Regions from separate parts of the Rahnella sp. RFA10(1/100) genome, predicted to be linked through region 2. Evidence: predicted binding sites of a transcription regulator. Region 2 holds the regulator's gene; each other region holds the start of a gene.
What was found. The regulator PurR, encoded in region 2, represses purine synthesis genes. The targets are predictions, from matches to a motif close to CANGCAAACGTTTGCNTG.
Positions count from the first base shown of each region.

Region 1: a site for PurR is predicted at 3,357-3,374, ahead of aroL (shikimate kinase AroL). Genes of this name have one in related genera too.
Region 3: a site for PurR is predicted at 2,741-2,758, ahead of serA (phosphoglycerate dehydrogenase). Genes of this name have one in related genera too.

Region 1 is NZ_SEWR01000003.1:110,284-117,796, reverse strand. Features, by position in the region: gene ETV65_RS10930 (class I SAM-dependent methyltransferase) at 1-638, shown strand, start outside; gene ETV65_RS10925 (DUF808 domain-containing protein) at 694-1,614, opposite strand; gene ETV65_RS10920 (DUF1471 domain-containing protein) at 2,004-2,279, shown strand; gene ETV65_RS10915 (methyltransferase) at 2,543-3,121, shown strand; gene aroL (shikimate kinase AroL) at 3,394-3,918, shown strand; gene ETV65_RS10905 (IclR family transcriptional regulator) at 4,457-5,251, shown strand; gene ETV65_RS10900 (OPT/YSL family transporter) at 5,313-6,890, shown strand; gene ETV65_RS10895 (DUF1177 domain-containing protein) at 7,025-7,513, shown strand, end outside.
Region 2 is NZ_SEWR01000001.1:973,149-980,661, reverse strand. Features, by position in the region: gene ETV65_RS04320 (riboflavin synthase subunit alpha) at 52-705, shown strand; gene cfa (cyclopropane fatty acyl phospholipid synthase) at 797-1,948, opposite strand; gene punC (purine nucleoside transporter PunC) at 2,303-3,520, opposite strand; gene punR (DNA-binding transcriptional activator PunR) at 3,657-4,562, shown strand; gene purR (HTH-type transcriptional repressor PurR) at 4,598-5,623, opposite strand; gene ETV65_RS04290 (C40 family peptidase) at 6,213-7,109, opposite strand; gene ETV65_RS25300 (hypothetical protein) at 7,463-7,513, shown strand, end outside.
Region 3 is NZ_SEWR01000003.1:248,855-256,367, reverse strand. Features, by position in the region: gene ETV65_RS11685 (oxidative stress defense protein) at 1-645, shown strand, start outside; gene ETV65_RS11680 (LysR family transcriptional regulator ArgP) at 699-1,601, opposite strand; gene rpiA (ribose-5-phosphate isomerase RpiA) at 1,829-2,491, shown strand; gene serA (phosphoglycerate dehydrogenase) at 2,842-4,080, shown strand; gene asr (acid resistance repetitive basic protein Asr) at 4,381-4,854, opposite strand; gene ETV65_RS11660 (5-formyltetrahydrofolate cyclo-ligase) at 5,126-5,722, opposite strand; RNA gene ssrS (6S RNA) at 5,762-5,945, opposite strand; gene zapA (cell division protein ZapA) at 5,993-6,322, opposite strand; gene ETV65_RS11645 (YecA family protein) at 6,576-7,148, shown strand; gene pepP (Xaa-Pro aminopeptidase) at 7,209-7,513, shown strand, end outside.

The DNA of each region.
Region 1 (7,513 bases), on a different contig from region 2:
AGGAAGCGCAGGTCATTGATCTGGGGTGCGGCGCAGGGCACGCCAGCTTTGTTGCCGCAGGCGTGGTTAAAAATGTGATTGCTTACGATTTGTCGGCGCAGATGCTGGATGTGGTCATGCAGGCTGCCCGGGATAAGCAACTGACCAATATCACTGTGCAACAGGGCATGGCGGAATCGCTGCCTTTCGAGGATCATAGCGCTGAGGTGATCATCAGCCGCTATTCCGCGCACCACTGGCATGATGTCGGGCAGGCGCTGCGTGAAGTGGCACGCGTGCTGAAGCCGGGCGGTAAATTTATCATGATGGATGTGGTGTCACCGGGACACCCGTTGCTGGATATTTATCTGCAAACCGTCGAAGTGCTGCGCGACACCTCGCATGTTTGCAATTATTCACCAGGTGAATGGCTGAATATGGTGGCTGAAGCCGGGCTGATTGCCCGTGAGGTCACGACAGATCGTCTGCCGCTGGAGTTCACCAGTTGGATTGCCCGTATGCGTACGCCGGAACATTTCGCCGTTGCTATCCGCGAACTGCAAAAAGTCATGTCGGATGAGGTGGTACAACATTTTGAGATCCAGCCTGACGGTACGTTCACCAGTGATATCATGATGCTGGTGGCATCGAAGCACTGAAGATAAAAGCCTAAGAGGCGCCCTTTCACAGAGGGAAGGGCGCACAGCGTCTGTATTATGATTTCTTGCCGAACATTTTCTGCCCAATCATCACCAGCGCCAGCACGGCCGCGCCGACAATCAGACCGACGACTAAATCAGTGGCACCGGTAATCAGTGTATTCACCCAGCTTTCGTGGCCGTGCGTCAGGGGTTCAATCAGGCTGTGCATAAACGGCAGGCCGTGGCTGATGATGCTGCCGCCGACCAGGAACATTGCAACAGTCCCCACCACCGACAGTGCCTTCATCAGCCAGGGAGCGAGATTTACGATGCTGCGACCAAAGGCGCGCACACCCTTCATCATGCTGTTTTCGCCGGAAAGTTTACTCAGATACAAACCGGCGTCGTCGATTTTGACAATCGCGCCGACCAGCCCGTAAACACCGATAGTCATTATCACCGCAATCAGCACCATCACGGTGATCTGATTAAGGAACGGCGCTGATGAGACAATACCGAGCGAAATCACGATGATTTCAGCTGAAAGAATAAAGTCGGTGCGCACAGCGCCTTTGACCTTATCTTTTTCATGCTTTTTAGCATCCGCTTCATTTTTTATTTCAGCGGTGGCCGGTTTTTCTTCAGCAAGATGCTCGCCCGGCATGAGTTTATGGGCGATTTTTTCGAAACCCTCATAACATAAATAAGCGCCGCCAATCATCAGCAGCGGGGTAATGGCCCAGGGGATAAAGGCACTGATCAGTAAGGCCAGCGGAACCAGAATGGCTTTGTTGATCATTGAGCCTTTGGCTACCGCCCAGACGATCGGTAATTCCCGATCGGCTTTTACTCCCGTCACCTGTTGTGCATTCAGCGCCAAATCATCGCCCAGCACGCTGGCTGTTTTTTTCGCAGCGACTTTGCTCATCGCCGCTACATCATCAAGAATCGATGCGATGTCATCGATTAAGGCCAGAAGACTACCACCCGCCATAAATACTCCCTTTTATCATTATGCAAAGGTTCTCCGCACGCGCGGGAAACCGAACTCTGTAACCCTGACAGGACAGCCGGTCACTGCAACAGAGAATTCATACAAAATAATCATAACAGTGATTGCATGCTGGCGTCGATTTGTGCGAAAGTTGTGCGAACTATAAATAACTTTGAAATTCCTCCATACTTTCTCCATTAAATATCGTTGATTCTCCAGCGCTTACGCTAGCAGAAATGTTTGTTTTCATACTCTCCTTATTTTTACCACAATGGTTTAAGTTCTTTACATTGTATTACGTCCGCTTTCATTGCTTCGGCGATAATTAATTCAACGGATTGCTTCCGCCCCCATTAATTAACGAAACTAACGAAAGAAAGGTGCGTAATATGAAACTGTTACCTGCAATTACAGCTGTTGCTATTACTGTTGCTTCATTTTCTGCCCTGGCTGCGACGCCTATTTCAGAAATGCAGGCGCAAAGCGGTACTTATCAGTCACTGGGCATGGTGTCCGTCAGTGCGCCTAGCACCATCCCGGGCAGTTTGCACGACCAACTGAACCAGATTGCCAGCGACAAAGGGGCGAGCCACTACCGTGTGATTGGTGCGGATACCCCGGGGGATTCAAGTCTGACCCGTGCCAGTGTTGAGTTGTATAAATAATAAGCAGATATTTTAAAGCGAAACGCTTGATTTATCTGATTTTTATTAGGCTCAATCGTGTTATAGGGAATTGAGAAGGCCAATGTCACCTGACATTGGCCTTTTTTATTCTTTTTATCTTTTCTCTTCGCCGGTTTATTTTGAGAATCATCTCATAGGATTTAATTTATATTAAACTTCCTGGCACTTTTTTATTCTTAATAATCATTTCTTAAGAATTTATAAGTGATATTGAAGTCTATATCCCCCAGGAGGACTTTTAAATGTTAAATGCCGCAATAATGACAATTAAGAACACCGGGATTTCGATTCAGAATCAGTTTTTTTATTTGCAGAATTTTATTACTTCACCACGCACCATGGGAACCCTTATGCCCTCGTCACCGTGGTTGTGCCATGCGATGCTCAGTCAGATTGACTGGACGACATCGCTGGATATTGCCGAACTTGGCGCGGCGGACGGCGTTCTGACCCGCCGCATCCTGAGCCGTATGCGGGCAGACGCCCGGCTTGAGGCTTTTGAAATCCAGCCTGCGTTTATCCGTAAGCTTAATCAGATGAAAGATCGCCGTTTACAGGTGATGGCACATTCAGCCGAGCATATGAGCACGTCGTATGATGCTGTGTTTTCCTGCCTGCCATTGCTCTCGATGCCTCTGCGTACCCGTATCAGAATTTTGCAGACCACGCGGCAACAGCTGAAAGAAAAGGACGGCGTGCTGGTTTTATTCCAGTACAGCCCTCTGTCAGAGAAATTGTTATCACGCTACTTCACCTGGAAAAAAATCCGGGTAGTGAAGAATTTTCCGCCCGCCCTGGTCTATATCTGTAAACCCCGCTGATACAGCAACTTAGAGGATAGGGCTCGCAAAGCTTATTGCAGGCCGTTGCGCAGCAAGGATTTTTCAGTATGATGCCCTTAACGGCGTAAATAAAACGCTACAGAAGCTTCACCGGCAGGTGACAAAAATCTGCCAGTGAGGCTTTTTTGTTGTACTATCTGACGAGTACGCATGCAGGGCAGTACAATGACCATTTTTGACACATACTTCATATTGATGATGGATTTTCATCAGGCGGGCTAACGGCTCCCAGGGAATAAAGGATAGCGGTAATGACACAAACCATTTTCATGGTCGGCGCACGTGGTGCGGGTAAAACAACCGTTGGCAATGCCCTGGCTAAAGCGCTGGGCTACAAATTTGTCGATACCGATCTGGCGTTGCTGTGTACTTCTGGCCTCAGCGTGGCAGATATTGTTGAGCGTGAAGGCTGGGAGGGCTTCCGCCGTCGTGAAACTGAGACATTAAAAGCTATTTGCTCGCCCTTCACCGTGGTTGCCACAGGGGGAGGCGTGGTGCTGTCCCGGGAAAATCGCGACTTTATGGGCCAGAATGGTACTGTCATTTATCTGCGTTCCCCTGCATCTACCCTGGCAAATCGTCTGGAAGATGCACCGCTGGAAGATCAGCGTCCGACATTAACAGGCAAGCCGATCACGGAAGAAATGACGGAAGTATTGAATGAGCGGGAAGCGCTTTATCAGGAGGCGGCCCATCATGTCGTTGACGGAACTCAGGAGCCGCAGAGGGTGGTGAATCTGATTATGGATGCACTGGCGCTGTCGATGGCGCGCTGAATTCCCCTGATATCTGACAAAACGAGCCCGGTGGCTCGTTTTTTTATGTCTGCGCGTTCTGAGCCGTGGCTCCGGGAAAAGCCGGTGTAAACAAAACGGGCCATGTGACGTGACGGAGATCACGTACGCTTAAGTATTGTACTGATGTATAGGTGGGCGTAAAATAATAACCCATGTGATTACTTAACAGCGGAACTCATGATGAAATCCATAATGTCGTTCTTCAGCCAGCATGCCAAAGTGATGCCCGCCATCTGGTCGGTTACCATTATTCTCATTGAAGCTTCTATCGCTCTTTATATTTTGCGGAATATTTAATCACGATAATCTGCTGGTTTTTACATCAGTCACCTCATTAATACTCGGCATTTATTTCTCCTTCCTCTCAATCTAATGGCTTTAAGAATTTCTTTAAGCATATTCCTTTGTGTATTTCATCCTGCGTGAAAAATAAACGACTTGACGCTGACACGTATCAGCTTTAATTTTTATTTAACTAAACAGGAACCTTGTTCCATATAGCGGAACTCACGCCTTTATGACCACATTGGAAAATGCGGCGGCAGTACTGAAGCTATTTTCAAAACAAGGGATCCGTCAGGGGCATCCCGGTTTGTCGTTCAGTGATGTCGTTGAAAATTTAAAATTACCGAAAAGTACGGTTTCCCGGTTACTGATGACGATGGAAACGGAAGGACTGCTGGAACGTGATCCTGACAGCCGCCTGTACCGGATCGGACGATTATTACTGGCTGTTTCCAGTCATTATTTATCGACTCCGCTGGTCGATTTAGCGTCACCGTATATGGCGCAACTCAGCCAGCTGACGCAATGCACGGGTTATATTTCCATGCTGGAAGGACGCGACATCATGGTTATGCGCATGTTTCCCGGCAGAACGTATCTGCAAGTGGTCACGCCAGCCGGAAGCCTCCTGCCTGCGCATGAAACGGCCATCGGGCGTGCGATTCTTGCGCGGTATACCGATGATGATGTTCTGGCACGTTATAGCGGTCACTATCAGGTGCATTCTGCTAATTCACCGGCCAGCAGGGAAGTTCTGTTATCCCGGTTGGCGGAAGTCCGGCTGAACGGTGTGTCATTTGCCAACAACGAAACGTTGCTGGGAATAAGTACCTTAGCCACCAGTATTTTTAATAAGCACCGTAATGAGACCGTTGGATTATGTTTGTCTTTCCCTTCACCTGCACAGGGGAAAGACATTCCGGAAGGAATAAAAGAAGGGCTGATTGCTGTAACCCGGCAAATCGCCGAAAAATTGGGTGATGAGTATTGGCATTTATCTAAAACGGCAACAGAGCCGCCAGGATAATGACTTGTAACGGACCCGGATTATTTGCTATGTGAAATACTTGCTCAACACCAGGGGCCTTATGTCAGATCAATCTGCAAAGAATAATAAGGAGAATCCGCTAAAGGATATTGGCACGCTCATCGTAATGATTCTGTTGTCTGTTTTAGGCGCAATCATCGGTGTTCAACTGATTACCACGTTGGGTGTTACGCCAAATACGTCGATTATCGGCGCACTGTTTGCCATGTTACTGGCGCGCATTCCGATGCAGGCTTTTCACCGTTACCGTTCTGTTCACACACAGAACCTGGCGCAAACCGTGATCTCCTCCGCAACCTTTGGTGCGGCAAACAGTTTGCTGATGCCGATCGCTATCCCTTATGTCATGGGGCAGCCGCAACTGATCATGCCGATGTTTACCGGTGTGGCTGCAGCGATGTTACTTGATGCCTACCTGCTTTATCGGCTGTTTGACACCAAAGTGTTCCCGGCCAGCAATGCCTGGCCACCCGGTGTTGCCGCAGCTGAAGCGATCAAAGCCGGTGATAACGGCGGACGTCAGGCCTGGCTGCTGGTTGCAGGCGTAATTGTCGGGCTGGGCGGCGCGATGCTGAAAATCCCGATGGCGGCTTTTGGTACGGCATTTATCGGCAACATCTGGGCGCTTAGCATGTTTGGTATCGGCCTGCTGATCCGCGCGTATGCGCAGCCGGTTGCCGGATTGGATCTCAACGCCTTGTATATTCCGCACGGTATGATGGTCGGCGCGGGGCTGGTGTCTCTGCTGCAGGTGATTCAGGTTGTGCGTGCTAAAAACGCTGATGCCAAAGCCACGTTTACTCAACCGGCGAAAGAGGTGCGTAAAGCGCTCGGCCTGGGCGCATTCGGTTATATCGCCATCGCCGCACTGCTGGCGCTGGCGGGCGGGTTGTACAGTGAAATGTCGGTCGGCATGCTGATTGCGTTCGTGATTTACGCTGCGTTTGCCGCCTTCTTCCATGAGCTGATCGTAGGTATTGCCGCGATGCACTCCGGCTGGTTCCCTGCCTTTGCTGTGGCGCTGATTACCTTAATTATCGGCATTCTGATTGGCTTCCCGCCGCTGGCGTTGTGCGTGCTGACCGGTTTTACCGCCGCAACGGGTCCGGCATTTGCGGATATGGGCTTTGACCTGAAAGCCGGATTCATTTTGCGCGGTTATGGCAAAGATTTGCAGGCTGAACTTTATGGCCGCCGGATCCAGTTATTCGCCGCACTGCTGGCATTTATCATCGCCATTCCGGTGGTGTGGTACGCTCATTACGGTTATTTCGCCCAGGATTTAGTGCCGCCGGTTGCGCGGGTTTATGCCAAAACTATTCAGGCCGGAGCCCAGCCGGGCATTGCGCACAGTCTGCTGATCTGGGCAATTCCGGGCGCATTGATTCAGCTGATTGGCGGCCCGAAACGTCAGCTTGGCGTGCTGCTGGCGACCGGTTTGTTGATCAACAGCGTCATGGCCGGATGGGCCGTGGTCTGCGGCATCGTATTGCGCATTATCATTATCCGCATCTGGGGTGAAAAAGGGCGTACGCCAATGGAAGTGCTGGCGGCGGGTTTTATTGCCGGTGACGCACTCTACAGCTTCTTCACCTCGATTTTCAGTGCCAAAAAGTAGTGAGTACCGCACCAACACCAGGGCTGATGTTCAGCCAGTATTAAACACCTGACTGTTCCCCGATGAACAGCGCCCGCGACCGTTTGGCTACTGCGTGATATACGCCGGTCGCGATGTTTTAAGAGGGCTTTGTGATGAGTTTGCAGCAGACACTAACGGTATTCGAACTGATTGACAGTGCGCATGTCAGTGGTCAGGACATTGTGGACTTATTTGCCCGCTATCCTGAGATCACCGCCAGCACACACCGCGCTGACGGCCCGAAAGGTGGCACTGATTTTGTGCGTATCACCATACCAGGCAGCCAGGGAAAAAGCCGTGGCGGTACAGCGCCAACGCTGGGGATTATCGGCCGCCTGGGCGGGATTGGTGCACGTCCGACGCGTATCGGTCTGGTTTCTGATGGTGATGGTGCGATTGCCGCGGTCACCAGCGCGCTCAAGCTTGCTGACATGCAGCGCAAGGGGGACGTACTCGAAGGCGATGTGATTGTTACCACCCATATTTGCCCGAACGCACCGACCCGCCCGCATGATCCGGTCGATTTCATGGATTCGCCGATTGATGACGTGACCATGAATGATAATGAAGTGGTTGACGGCGTTGACGCCATCCTGTCCATC
Region 2 (7,513 bases):
TGACCGGAGTGACGTTTTAATACAGCAGTTTTAAACATTGAGGAAAAGGCTATGTTTACCGGAATTGTACAGGGAACCGGCACGGTCGTATCGATCGACGAGAAACCTAACTTCCGTACCCATGTGGTTCGTTTACCTGAAAATATGCTGGATAACCTGCAGCTTGGCGCATCGGTGGCACACAATGGTTGCTGCCTGACCGTCACTGAGGTTAACGGTGATCTGGTCAGTTTTGATCTGATGAAAGAAACCTTGCGTCTGACGAATCTCGGTGAACTGAAAGAGGGTGATCCGGTTAATCTGGAACGTGCAGCGCGATTTAATGATGAAATTGGCGGGCATTTAATGTCTGGTCATATTATTTGCACGGCAGAAGTGGCAAAAATCCTGACCTCAGAAAATAACCGTCAGATCTGGTTTCGCATGCCGCATGAAGATTTGATGAAATATGTATTACATAAAGGTTATATCGGTATTGACGGTATTAGTCTCACTATCGGTGAAGTGACCCGCACCCGTTTTTGTGTGCATTTAATTCCGGAAACATTGCAACGCACGACGTTGGGCACAAAACGTCTGGGTGACAAAATTAATATCGAAATCGACCCGCAAACCCAGGCGATTGTCGATACGGTAGAACGTGTATTAGCCAGCCGTGAAGCGGCTATCGCCACGGCGCAGGCGATGATCGATAAAGCGCAATAGCATCTCAGGCTTTTTATTCGAATAAAAAATGGCGTGCATAAAAAACCGGACGATAAATGTCCGGTTTTTTTTATTGGCAAACCGAAGATCATCAGCGTGGTACGCGGATACCTCCATCAACGCCTTCCGGGCTGAAGACAACCTGCCACAACTGAATATCCCGGGCGCGGAAAGCCCCGGCGCAGGCATTCAGGTAGTAGGTAAACATACGGTGGAAACGTTCACCGTATTTTTCCGCCAGTTCCGGCCAGTGTTTCTGAAAGCGTTCATTCCATGCCATCAGTGTGCGATCATAATCAGCGCCAATATTGTGCCAGTCTTCCATCACAAACAGTGACTCGCTGTTATGTGCAATTTGCTGAACAGAGGGCAGACAGCCGTTGGGAAAGATGTATTTATCAATCCACGGGTCGACATTAAGGTCTGTTTTGTTAGAACCAATGGTGTGCAGCAGGAAAATACCGTCAGGTTTAATATTGCGTTTGGCGACATTAAAATAGGTCTGATAATTTTTCGGACCCACATGTTCAAACATCCCGACAGAAACAATACGGTCAAACTGATCATTCAGGTCACGGTAATCCTGCAGCAGGATAGTGACATCCAGCCCTTCACAGCGTTTTTGAGCCAGTTTTTGTTGTTCAGCAGAAATCGTGACACCTACAACGCTTACGCCATAATTTTTGGCGGCGTACTCAGATAACCCACCCCAACCGCAACCGATATCCAGCAGGCGCTGTCCCGGTTTTAATTGCAGCTTGTCGCAGATCATTTTGAGTTTTGCTTCCTGCGCTTCTTCAAGCGTAGTGGCTTCTTTCCAGTAGCCGCAGGAATATTGCATGTAGGGGTCGAGCATCAGCGTAAATAAATCGTTGCCCAGATCATAATGCTCTTTGCCGACAATCCACGCCCGTTTGCGCGATTGCAAATTAGTCAGGCGTGCTGCGGCGACACGTAAAGTATCTTTGAAATGGTGGGGCAGTTTATTTTCCAAACCGGCACGGATAACACGCTGGAAAAAGATATCCAGACGGTCGCATTCCCACCAACCGTCCATGTAACTTTCACCGAGGCCCAGAGAACCTTCCTGTAAAACACGCTTAAAGAAGTCAGTGTTTTTTACTTTAAGGTCGAAAGGACGATTACCGTTTACCTGAATATCTGCCATCGCCAGCATCTCACTGGCGATCCGATACCATTGATTGTCCTGAATGCTTTGGTCTTCTATACACGATGAACTCATAGCTTCTCCATCACTTTCTCTTCTGACTTATTAACCTGCCGGGAAAAGCAAAGGCTATTTTTGCAGGTCTTTATGAGAACAGACGACTAGCGTCTCGCCCGATATTCGACACCAACAGAGGAAATTAAGAAGAACGCCTGCGCGCTGGAAGACGGGCAGGAAAATCATCCGTGAAAAGTATTCAAAAAATAAGTGTGACACCGTCCGCGCGTCTGGCTTAAGTATGTAATAAAAGTTTTGTAAAAATGCTATTTTATTTGGTTTTGTTGAGTATAGGCTCGCTGGCAGGCATTCTCAATAGTAAATCGTAATCAATGAAAATGCCCGCTAAGTGACTGTTACATTAGGGTATTATCACTGTTGATTTGCGTGCAGAGTCTGAGTTTCCTGCTCCGGTGGCTGCTCATCGTCTCGTACATTTTTATGCTGTAAAGAGAGCCAGCGGCCCAAAACTACCAACAATAGTGTAGACAGCATGATCGTGACTGTCGCCATGAGCGGGTGCACAATAAATGCGGAAACCAGCATGCTGGCAAGGAAGCAAAGCCCAAGCTGCAAGGTATTCTGCAACGCTGCCGCCTTACCTGTATTAGCAGGAAATGGCATTAATGCATTTGCGACAACAATTGGATAGGTTGCACCATTCACCAAAGCCATCAGACAGAAAGGGATCAGCAAACTTGTCAGCCCGGCATCTGTGAACATAGCCACACAGAACAAGGCCACCATACTGATGCCGTAACCAGTCAGTAACCATGGCAGAATTTTATTGCCGTCCAGCCTGTTGATCAGAACACGGCAACCAAAACCACCGAGCAGGAAAGCGATAGTCTGTGGAACATAGCTCAGCCCGATGGCACCGGGTGAATAGCCCATATCGCTCAGGATAAACGGTGAGCCCGTCAGCCACGCAAAGAAACCCGCTGAACAGGCGGCATAAATCATGACATTCCCGCTGTAAACAGGCGATTTCAATAAAGTCGTAAAGCCGGTTTTATCTGCCTTTGCGTCTTTTGCCGGTTTGTTTTCATGCAGAGTCAGCGTCGTCAGCACTAAAGCGATGGCAACGACGGTCAGCAGGGCAAAAATAGCTTCCCAGTCAAAATGATTGAGCACCCAGGCACCCAGCAACGGTGCAAGAGCCGGAGAAAGCGCCACTAACGGCATAATGCTGGCAAAAGTTTTTTTTGCCACATCGGCAGAAAAACGGTCAACAACGATAGCCTGCCAGGTGACTGCGGCAGCACACACGCCTATGGCCTGTAAGAAACGCAGAGCCAGAAGAGCGCGTACATTCTCAACCCAGATAACACCCAGACAGCCGAACGCAAAAAGTATCAGACCAAGAAGCAATACCGGTTTACGGGCGATTCTGTCCGACAGTGGCCCCCACAGCAACTGACCAACAGCAAATCCACCGAGAAAAATGCTCAGACTTGCGCTGATCATCCCGGGGCTGGTCATCAGACTGGTTTGCATGGCACTGAACGCAGGCAGATACATATCGGTGGCTAAAAAGCCCAGCATGCTCAGACCCGCAAGATAGAGCATAAATCCAAAGGAGGGTTTCATTATTGTCTCGTTAATTTATTTATTGCAGATGATGTGACGCAGATTTCATACCGGGGGCGGAGTTTAACGCTTTGATAACAGGCTTGTGAAACGTTAATATTTGCACTCTGCTATCAAAAAAATTGAAGGCTGGATTATGTGGTCAGAATACGCTCTCGAAGTGGTTGATGCTGTCGCAAGAACCGGCAGTTTTAGTGCAGCTGCGCAGGACTTACACCGTGTGCCTTCTGCCATCAGTTACACCGTCCGCCAGCTTGAACAATGGCTGGCCGTGCCGTTGTTTGAACGTCGACATCGTGATGTAGTGCTGACGCCAGCGGGAAAGGTTTTTGTCGATGAAGCACGGGTTATGACAAAAAAAATGATAGCCACCCGCCGGCAGTGTCAGCAGGTGGCGAACGGCTGGCGCGGCGAATTACGTGTGGCGGTCGACCGGATTGTCAAACCCGCACGGACACGGCGTCTGGTGCTCGATTTTTATCGCCATTTTGCAGATACCGAACTCATTATTCACTCGGAAGTGTTTAACGGTGTCTGGGATGCGTTGGTCGACGGGCGTGCAGACGTGGCGATCGGCGCTACGCGCGCGATACCGGTTGGCGGGCGCTTCAGTTTTCGTGATATGGGATTTATGGACTGGCATTGTGTCGTCAGCCCGCAACATCCGCTGGCGCAGCTATCCGGTGCGCTGAACGATGATCAACTGCGACCTTATCCGGCATTGTGCCTGGAAGATACTTCCCGGACATTGCCGAAGCGTGATACCTGGACGCTCGATAACCAGCGGCGTCTGGTCGTGCCGGACTGGACCTGTGCGCTGGAATGCCTGACTGAAGGATTGTGCGTGGGTATGATGCCGGTTCACCGGGTCATGCCGTGGATTGAACAGGGAAAATTACAGGTGCTGGCACTGGAGAATATATTCCCTGACAGCCCGTGCTGCCTGACGTGGGATCAAAGCAATCCTTCACCTTCACTGAGCTGGCTGTTGGAATACATGGGCGATACAGACACCATGAATCAGGAATGGCTGCGCGATTAGAAAAAACGCCTGCACAGGCAGGCGTTTGTGATTTGTTAACGACGGTAATCACGGTACGGGCCGTCGGCGACTGAACGGCGCTCGACCAGTTTCGGATGCACTTCGATGGTCTGGGACTCTTCACGCTTACTGACAATTCTGTCCAGTAACATCGTAAAGGCCATTTCACCCAGACGTTCTTTCGGCTGATGCACGGTTGTCAGCGCCGGGGAGAAGTAACGGGCGTTACGCACATTGTCGTACCCGATCACGGAAATATCCTGAGGAACGCGAAGGCCGAGTTCGTCTGCGGCACAAATTGCACCCATTGCCATCACATCGCCGCCGCAAAACACGGCAGTCGGACGATGCTTCTGCATCAGAATCTTATGCATTGCCTGGTAGCCAGACTCTGGTTCGAAATCACCCTGAACTACCCATTCGTCACGAAGAGGAATATTGGCTTCAGTCAGTGCTTTCACAAAACCCTGGAAGCGGCCGCCGCCGGTATTACGCGCCAGTTGCCCGGGGATCACGCCAATATCACGATGACCGCGTTCAATCAGATAACGACCGGCCATGTAACCACCTTCGAAAGCGTTATCGATAATGCTGTCGGTAAAGTTCTTGCGTGCTTCACCCCAGTCCATGACCACCATGGGAATCGAGCGGTACTCTTCGAGCATATTGAGCAATTCATCAGGGTATTCCGCGCACATCACCAGCAAGCCGTCGACGCGTTTTTGCGCCAGCATTTGCAGGTAGGCCTGTTGTTTCTCCAGGTTATTATGCGAGTTACACAAAATCAGCGTATAGCCTTTGGAGAAGCAGCTGTTTTCCACGGCTTCAATCACTTCGGCAAAATAGGGCGCTTCGCTTGAGGTGGCCAGCAGGCCGATGGTTTTAGTGTTATTGACCTTCAGACTGCGGGCTACAGCACTCGGAGAGTAATGTAACTCTTTGATTGCAAGGAGAACCGCTTCTTTGGTTTCTTCGGCGACGAAACGTGTTTTATTGATGACGTGCGACACGGTTGTAGTGGAAACGCCAGCGCGCTTTGCGACATCTTTAATCGTTGCCATGTAAACAATGACTCCTGAACTCACGTGCTTCAGCACGTTAGCATTATGTTAATCGTTTGCCTGCGAGGATTTAACTGCTGGCTTCTCAAAGGGCAGTGAAATCATTGGGTGGATTCTTCAGAATGAGGCGCGAAATGCTCTCGGGTGAAATCGACCGGCACACAGACGTGTTAACCGACAATTTTCTCTTATAATGCAGGAAAGTGGAAGCAAAATTCTCAGGAACGCATTGTCATTCAACACAAGATTTTAAAGGTTAATTATGAGAAAATGCGTTGGCACACAATGAGTGTGGTATTAAGAAATGCCACAATTTGATCCGAAAGGGGGTTTGATGGACAGCAACCTGAAATTATCGTTGATCACCACGGTATGCGCTTTGCTTATGATTATCGCTTTCAGCTTCACTGCAATAATGAACTGATTCAATAAGTGATCCGCCATAAAAAAGGGCGACGCCTGTCACAGGCGTCGCCCTTTTCAATGTTACGCAGTGACCGTTACCGCCGATGTTCTTCCCTGCAGAAACGCTTCGTTAAATGCTATTCAATGGCTGATTAGCGAACCTTCAGACTTAACGAATTGTTTATTATCGGATCGTTTTAGGGGTCATTACCCGACGTGCGCCTACATAGTGGTCTTGCCAGTAATCATCGCCAAGAGAAGTAATCTTAATGTCTTCGCCCGTTCTTGGAGACTGAATAAACTTGCCGTTGCCAACGTAAACCCCAACATGGTCTGCCGCGCCGCGGTTATTGATTCTGAAGAACACCAGATCACCGCTTTCAAGTTCGCCGCGTTTGACCGGAGCGGCATCGCGCAGGTGATACATTTCATTCGCTGTACGTGGCATTTTTATACGGATCAAATCTTTGTAAGCATAATAAACTAAGCCGCTGCAATCAAAACCGGTATTCGGCGAGGTTCCGCCCCAGCGATACGGTTTTCCTACCTGGTGCATCAGTTTGGTCATGGCCGTTTGCTGAGCATGCTGATAGCGTTTTTTATGTGTTGCACTTAGCGTAATCGGTTTGCTGTCTTCTTCGAATTTCTTACCTTTACGGTGCCGGCCATAGGCTTCTTTTTTACCGGCCTTTTCCGTGCTGTTTTTCGCGAGGGTACGGGTTTTGCTATGTCTCTCTGTTTTGCTCTCGGCCCGCGTGGTCTTGAGTGTCTTTTCTTTTTTACTTTCGGCCCGCGTTTTGGCGCTTCTCTCCGTCGTGGTCTTTCGTTTAACCAGTTCGGTGCTTTTCACTTTCTTCTTCGAATTATTATCCTGAGTTTTTTGTTCTGTGACGGGCGCGGTTTTCGTTTTTTTACTGTTTTTCGCAGCAACCGTTTTTCGCTTTCGTCGTTCTTCCGGCGCAGCCTGATTAACATGACTTTTACGCTGATCGGCAGAGACACGAGTCTGTGGCGACGCATGTGCCATATTTAAAAACAGCTGGGTAAAGAGCAGCACAAAAAGCGTGAACAGTAAGCGCATAGCTTCGTTACCATGAGTGGTAGGTTAAACATCAGGGATGTCAGAGTATTGCCTAAAAGAACCCGACAAAAAAGCACGAATTGCCTCGATTCTAGATCATATTGTGAGAAAAAGTTAATAGCTTTTTTTATGTCGAAATAACCGCCATTTTTAGTCAAAAAAATGACCGTTTTTCATGATGTTAATATTTGAGTTAATCAGTGGAATTCTGCAAATTTGATCGGATTGATGAACGCCGGAAATGTTATTCCCGATGAATGTTTAAATATGTGAGCCTGAGCGCACCCGCTAAAAATGGTTAAATAAATTGTCAGCACTGAGGAAGACCCCACAAAAAATGGCGTTTTTATCTGATGGCTGCCGTCGTTACAATAGAAGGTATTGTGATTGTACACCGTCTCTTT
Region 3 (7,513 bases), on a different contig from region 2:
CACGTCGTCACGTCAGGCACCGCAAGCGTGGATGCCACGCCGGATATCGCGACGCTGGCGATTGAAGTCAGCGTGTCAGCGAATGATTCGGCCAGCGCCAAGAAGCAGGCTGATGAACGCGTGGCGGAATACTTTGCTTTCCTGCAAAAAAACGGCATTGAGAAAAAAGATATTAATGCTGCCAACCTGCGTACTCAGCCGGAATACAACTATCTGAAAGACGGCACGTCGCAGCTGAAAGGCTACCGTGCAGTACGTCAGGTTCAGGTAACATTACGTCAGCTGGACAAACTGAACGAACTGCTGGATGGCGCACTGAAATCAGGTCTGAATGAAGTGCGTGCGGTTGAACTGGGTGTTGCCAATCCGGATAAATTCCGCGATGAAGCACGTCAGAAAGCCATCGAAAATGCCACGCAGCAGGCAAAATCACTGGCCGAAGGTTTCCATACCAAACTGGGGCCGGTTTACAGCATCCGTTACCACGTTGCTAACTACCAGCCGATGCCGGTTGCACGTATGTATAAAACGGCTGAAGCCGCAGGCCAGAGCGATGTGGCGCAAACCTACGAGCAGCAAAGCATTCACTTCGACGATCAGGTCGATGTCGTTTTCGAATTGCAGCCTCAGGCTCCCGCACAGTAAATATGAAAAAACCCGCTCCGGCGGGTTTTTTATTTCTGTTTTCGCCAGGCAAATCAGTCCTGACGCAACACCTGATGGCCGTGTGCCAGCAGGGCATCGGTCACTTTGCGCATCATGCGGCTTTCCGGTGCAAAACGGTGCCAGTAAAGCATACGGCGCTGGAAAAGACCCGGCGTCAGGTCGATCAGCTCACCGCTTTCCAGTTCTTTCTCAATCTGTAAATGCGGGATCATGCAGCAGGTGGTGCCCTGACGGGCCAGTTGTACGAACGCTTCCGACGAGTTAACGATATGGCACGGCACGCTGCCAGGCGATAAATCGAAGTTCTGTTGCAGGAAGGCCTGATGCATATCATCAAGATGGTCAAATGCCACCGCCGGTGCTTTCAGTAAGGCGGAGCGGGTGACGCCGTTCGGAAAATAGCGATCAGCAAAAGGTTTGGAACCCACAAACAAATAATCCAGTGCACCGAGCTGATCCACCAGACAACTCGGCAGTGGCTGTGGCTGTATACTCACCGCACCGACGACTTCGCCGCGACGCAAGCGCTCCTGCGTTCGGGTTTCGTCTTCCACCTGTAAATTAAGACGGATAGGGGAATCGACCAGCACCGATTTCAGCGCAGGCAGTAACCAGGTTGCCAGACTGTCGGCGTTGACTGCCAGTGAAAGCAACAGCGGTGTATCGTTGCTTTCGTGATTGCTGTCGCTGCCCAGCCACTCTTCTTCCAGTAATTCCACCTGATGTAACAAGGCCAGCAATTTCTGCCCCTGTTCAGTCGGACGGGGGGGAACGGTACGGACCAGCAGCGGCTGGCCGAACAAATTTTCCAGTTGCTTAATGCGCTGAGAGACTGCCGATTGTGTGATGCAAAGCTTCTGTGCTGCGCGTTCAAAACCGCGCTCACGGATCACCGCGTCCAGTGCCTGCAGCGTTCTATAGTCCGGGCGTTTCATCGGAGTTCTGTCCCTTGGATTCAATGTTATCGGGACACTATGCCACAGATTGTCAGGTTTTGTGGTGAGGAAAATCGGGGTGTTTGCAACACAATTGCACTTAATAAGTGTGATCTGGTCACGCTCTTGACTGCCCAATCTGCCGGGACATGCTTTATAATCACCCGCACTCTTCGTTTCACCGAACCATTCACGCCACTTTCGTGTTATCAGACAGAGAAGCCATTATGACGCAGGAAGAATTGAAAAAAGCAGTCGGTTGGGCCGCGCTGGATTACGTGACGCCGGGCACCATTGTCGGTGTCGGTACCGGATCCACTGCCGCGCATTTCATCGATGCACTGGGTTCCATCAAAGGCCAGATAGAAGGCGCCGTTTCCAGCTCCGACGCCTCAACTGCAAAACTGAAAAGCTTAGGCATCCATGTTTTCGACAGCAACGAAGTGGATTCGCTGGATGTGTATGTTGACGGTGCAGATGAAATCAATGGCGCAATGCAAATGATCAAAGGCGGCGGCGCGGCGCTGACCCGTGAAAAAATCATTGCCGCGATTGCCAAAAAATTCATCTGCATTGTGGATGCCTCTAAGCAGGTGGATGTGTTGGGTAAATTCCCCTTGCCTGTTGAAGTGATCCCGATGGCTCGTTCTTACGTGGCGCGTGAACTGGTGAAACTCGGCGGCCTGCCGGAATACCGTCAGAATGTACTGACAGACAACGGCAACGTGATCCTGGATGTGCACAACCTGAATATTCTTGATGCTGTCGCGATGGAAAATAAGATCAACAGTATTGCCGGTGTGGTGACTGTCGGTCTGTTCGCCAACCGGGGGGCTGATGTGGCGCTGGTCGGGACTTCCGAAGGTGTCAAAACCATCAAACTGAAGTAATCAGCCTATAAGCAGAAGATCTGGCTGCTTTTGTCCCGGGCAGCCAGTCTCCGCCTCGTCATCCCGCTGTCATAACGCAATGTTATGAAGATGATAATTTTCCGACTGAATCATCTTTTATTTAAAAGCTTTAATTTGGTGACTTATGTCACATTCCTGTATTTCTCCTCCTGAACGTCTGGCTCAGCAAAATCTAACCAGCATGAAATGCTAAAAACCAACAGGTGCGCTGAGCCTTCTGCTGGGGGGCAGGCAATCGTTTGTATTGATGATGGCGGATTTTTTGTTATGTTGACTGTGAGCAGTCACCATGCAGTTTGAATTCAGTCAGAAAATTATAGGGTCGGGAAATGGCAAAAGTATCACTTGAGAAAGACAAGATTAAGTTTTTGTTAGTGGAAGGCGTCCACCAAAGTGCGGTTGATACACTCCGTGCCGCGGGTTACACCAATATTGAATTTCACAAAGGTGCTTTAGACACGCAATCGCTGAAAGAATCGATCCGTGACGCGCACTTTGTTGGACTCCGATCGCGTACTCAGCTGACTGAAGAAGTGTTCCAGGCAGCAGAAAAACTGGTGGCTGTTGGATGTTTCTGCATCGGCACCAATCAGGTGGATCTTAAAGCTGCGACCCGTCGTGGTATTCCGGTCTTTAACGCACCGTTCTCCAATACCCGTTCGGTTGCGGAAATGGTGCTGGGCGAAATGTTGCTGATGATGCGCGGTATTCCTGAAGCGAATGCGAAAGCGCACCGTGGTGTGTGGAACAAACTGGCAGTCGGTTCATTCGAAGCGCGTGGCAAGCGTCTGGGGATCATTGGTTACGGCCACATTGGTACGCAGCTGGGGATCCTGGCGGAAAGCCTGGGGATGCGCGTCTTCTATTACGACATCGAAAGCAAACTGCCATTGGGTAATGCGCAGCCGATTGCGACGCTGGAAGAATTGCTTAACACCAGCGACGTGGTCACCTTGCATGTGCCGGAAACTGCCGGTACGAAAGACATGATTTCGGAGGCGCAGCTGGCCCAGATGAAACCGGGCGCGCTGCTAATCAATGCCTCACGCGGCACCGTTATCGACATTCCGGCGCTGTGTGATGCACTGCGCAGCAAACATCTTTCCGGCGCGGCGATTGACGTCTTCCCGGAAGAACCGGCGACCAACAGTGATCCGTTCAATTCTCCGTTGTGTGAATTCGACAACGTCCTGCTGACGCCACACATCGGTGGCTCGACAATGGAAGCGCAGGAAGGTATCGGCCTTGAGGTGGCAGGTAAACTGGCGAAATACTCTGACAACGGTTCAACCCTGTCAGCGGTTAACTTCCCGGAAGCCTCTCTGCCTGCGCATACCGAGAAAGCCAGCCGTCTGTTGCATATCCATGAAAACCGTCCGGGGGTGCTGACCAGCATCAACCAGATTTTCGCGGAGCAAGGGATTAATATCGCCGCACAGTATCTGCAAACCAGCCCTGAAATCGGTTATGTCGTTATCGATGCTGAAACAGATACCACGACGCTGAATACCGCACTGCAACTGATGAAGGCAATTCCGGGAACCATTCGTGCCCGTTTGCTTTACTGAGCATATCAGCCATAAATGACAAAGCCGCCGGAAGGCGGTTTTTTTGTTTCTGGCATCAGGGTAATAAACAATATCCGCTGGTGAACGCGGGAATCAAAACGTCAGAAGTAAAAAGACAGGGTGATCAGACCACAGAGGATCACTGATGAAAAAGTGATTTCGAACAGGTAGCGGCGCAGGATCATCTGTCAGTACCTCGGGCGGATAAACGGAGAAAAAAACACCCGGCGAACCGGGTGTTAAATTAACAGTCTTGATAAGCGCGAGCAGCGATGCTCACGAAGACTACTTCGTTACTTCTTATGCTGCCGGGGTAGCTTTTGCAGCCGGAGCAGCTTTCTTAGCATGTTTTACGTGTTTTTTAGCAGCCTGGGCTTTCTGTGCAACCGGAGCGGCTTTCTTAGCATGTTTTACGTGTTTTTTAGCAGCCTGGGCTTTCTGGGCAACCGGAGCGGCTTTCTTAGCGTGTTTCACGTGTTTTTTAGCAGCCTGGGCTTTCTGTGCAACCGGAGCGGCTTTCTTAGCGTGTTTCACGTGTTTTTTAGCAGCCTGAGCTTTCTGAGCGACCGGTGCTTTCTTCGCTGCTTTTTTGTGTTTCTTGGCAGCCTGCGCTTTCTGAACAGGTTTCTTGTGTGCTTTATGCTTAGTCGCATGAGCCGGAGCCGCTGTAGTTGCTGTGGCAGCAGGTGCCGGTGTTGCTGTAGTTTCAGCAGCGAAAGCGACAGAAGACAGGCCCATTGCAGCGGCTACAACCAGAGCTAATACTTTTTTCATGTTTAATTCCTCAGGAGTCTTGGTTTATGTGTCTACCCCACTGCGGGGCCGATGTGAGAATAATAGGCGTGACGAACCCTGTTGTCCGTGAGTGATTGGTTTCGGCGTGTAACGGTATGTATAAGCGGTAAATATGATTTATTTCAAAGGGTTGGTTATTTCTGACAAAAGAGGAGATGCCGGAGGCTGCAATTAGTTACAACATACTAATAAATGATATCCTCTGTTTCCGGCTGACACCTTACCTGCAGTGAATTTATATTGCCTGGCATCACCAGACCCACACTTTTCCGGGCGTGATGACTTCAGGTAATGGTACATCCCAGTGTTCAGCCGGTAAGGCATCGACATGCTGACAATCGTGCGCCAAACCTATCGGATACGGACCGCCCGCTTCCCGGCGCTCAAGTGTGCGGTCATAAAAGCCTCCCCCCATACCTAAGCGTTGCCCGGCACTGTCGAAGGCGACCAGCGGCGTCAGGATGATATCCAGTTGCGGCAGCGGAATAACCTGAGTGACATCCAGTTGTGGCTCCAGAATTTTGAGACGATTACGCACCAGCGGCGTGTCGGGCGTATAACGCAAAAAAAGCAGGTTTCCGGGCGAGAAAGGGTGCAGCACCGGCAGGCAGAGTTGTTTGCCTTCGTTCCACAAGCGGCCGATCAACGGTGCGGTATCCAGCTCACCATCAAATGACAGAAACAAAGAAACTGTAGAGGCGGACATAATCTTCGGGTGGGTTGCGACGCGTTCTGCAGCCTTAAGGGCAAAATCAGTTTGCTGTTCAGCAGTCAGAGCCTGTCTGCGTTGGCGTATTTCACTGCGGAGAATTTGTCGGGCTGATGCGAACAGAGGAGTATAAGACATAGATACAAACACCAGAAAGGGATGTACCGCAAAGAAAGGGGGATCTCCGAGATGCCGTCGCAGGCTGTAACCCTTGAACCCATGGTTCAAGGTGAACGTGCTGTCGCAATCTTTAGGCTTCTCGGACGGGCCGAGCATGCGCACCGATTACGGATCATCACATTCTGTTGGTACTAATTATCGGCTCAGGGGACGGGCCCGCTGGCGAACATCTCAGAGAAATTTTTTACCGTTTCTGACAACCTGTGACCAGTCAGTCAGCAACGTGTGTTATTCGAAAGGCGCCCCTTCACGTTCAGAGATCCGGCCTTGTTCGAGCAATGCCTGCTCGATGGTTTGTTGCAACATCCGGATACGTTGTTCCATATTGGATGCGTAATCGCGAGTTTTCAACCTTTCCTGAGCAAGTTCGTGACATACGTTCAATGCCGCGATGAATACCAGTTGCTCGGTATTGGTGACTCTAGTGCGAACTTTCAGATCTTGCAACCGCTGATTAAGATCTTCAGCTGCCAGATTCAGTGCTTCCTGTTGTTCTGGCGGACAATTCACCCGTAAAGAGCGACCAAAAATTTGAATATCTACCGGTTGTGCAGACATGCCACCTTCCTGCTGATTTATTCGTCCGCCCCAACGTGACCACTACGACCTGGCGCAGGATGTTGGAAGCGGGCGCCACTATAACTATCTCAATACCAGGTTACAACCCCATGACCGACTGATTGCTGCCCGATTGCTCAGGGCGTGCCATTCATGCCTAAGACCACCCAATCACGGGCTGCTAATCTGGTACTACGACAGACCTTGGTGGTAGCATAACACGAACTTAACCTGCCAACGATGGCGAATGCGCATGTCTATTGAGAATACTTACCCTACTTACGATTCGTTGGATCAAAACCTGAAACAACAATCGGTTGCTTTGACCGCAGCAGAAATGCACGGTTTGATCAGTGGTTTGCTGTGCGGTGGCAATCGCGATGGCAGCTGGCTGACGATGGTGCATGACCTGACTAACGAAGGCATAGCCTTCCCGCACACGCTGGCCGATTTGCTGCAACAACTGCGCAAAGTGACGTCAGACACCCTCGAGGATGACAGCTTCGAATTCAAAATGTTGATGCCAGACGATGAAAAACACGTCTTTGAGCGTGCCGATGCGCTGGCCGGATGGGTGAACCATTTCCTGCTCGGGCTGGGCATGATGCAGCCAAAACTGGCCAAAGTGAAAGGCGAAGTGGGTGAAGCGATCGACGATTTACGCAGCATCGCACAACTGGGTTACGACGAAGATGAAGATCAGGAACAGCTGGCACAATCTTTAGAGGAAGTTGTGGAGTATGTCCGTGTCGCCGCCATCCTGTGCTTTGGTGAATTTGGTCACAGTCGCCCGACGGCTGCGGAAAATCACCGTACGTTGCATTAATCGTACGTTGCATTAAATAAAGCGATTGCACTCATTAAAACGATTTCAGGAGAAGGTGTGATGACTCAGCAAGAGTACGAGAATCGTCGTCAGGCGCTGTTAGCGAAGATGGCACCGGGCAGCGCTGCGGTAATTTTTTCTGCGCCGGAAGCCCCACGCAGTGCCGACAGTGAATATCCGTATCGTCAGAGCAGTGATTTCTGGTACTTCACCGGTTTCAATGAGCCGGAAGCGGTATTGATCCTGGTGAAAAGTGATGAAAATCATAATCACAGCGTCCTGTTTAACCGTGTCCGTGATCTCACCGCTGAAATCTGGTTTGGTCGTCGTTTAGGTCAGGACGCTGCGCCCGCCAAACTTGGCGT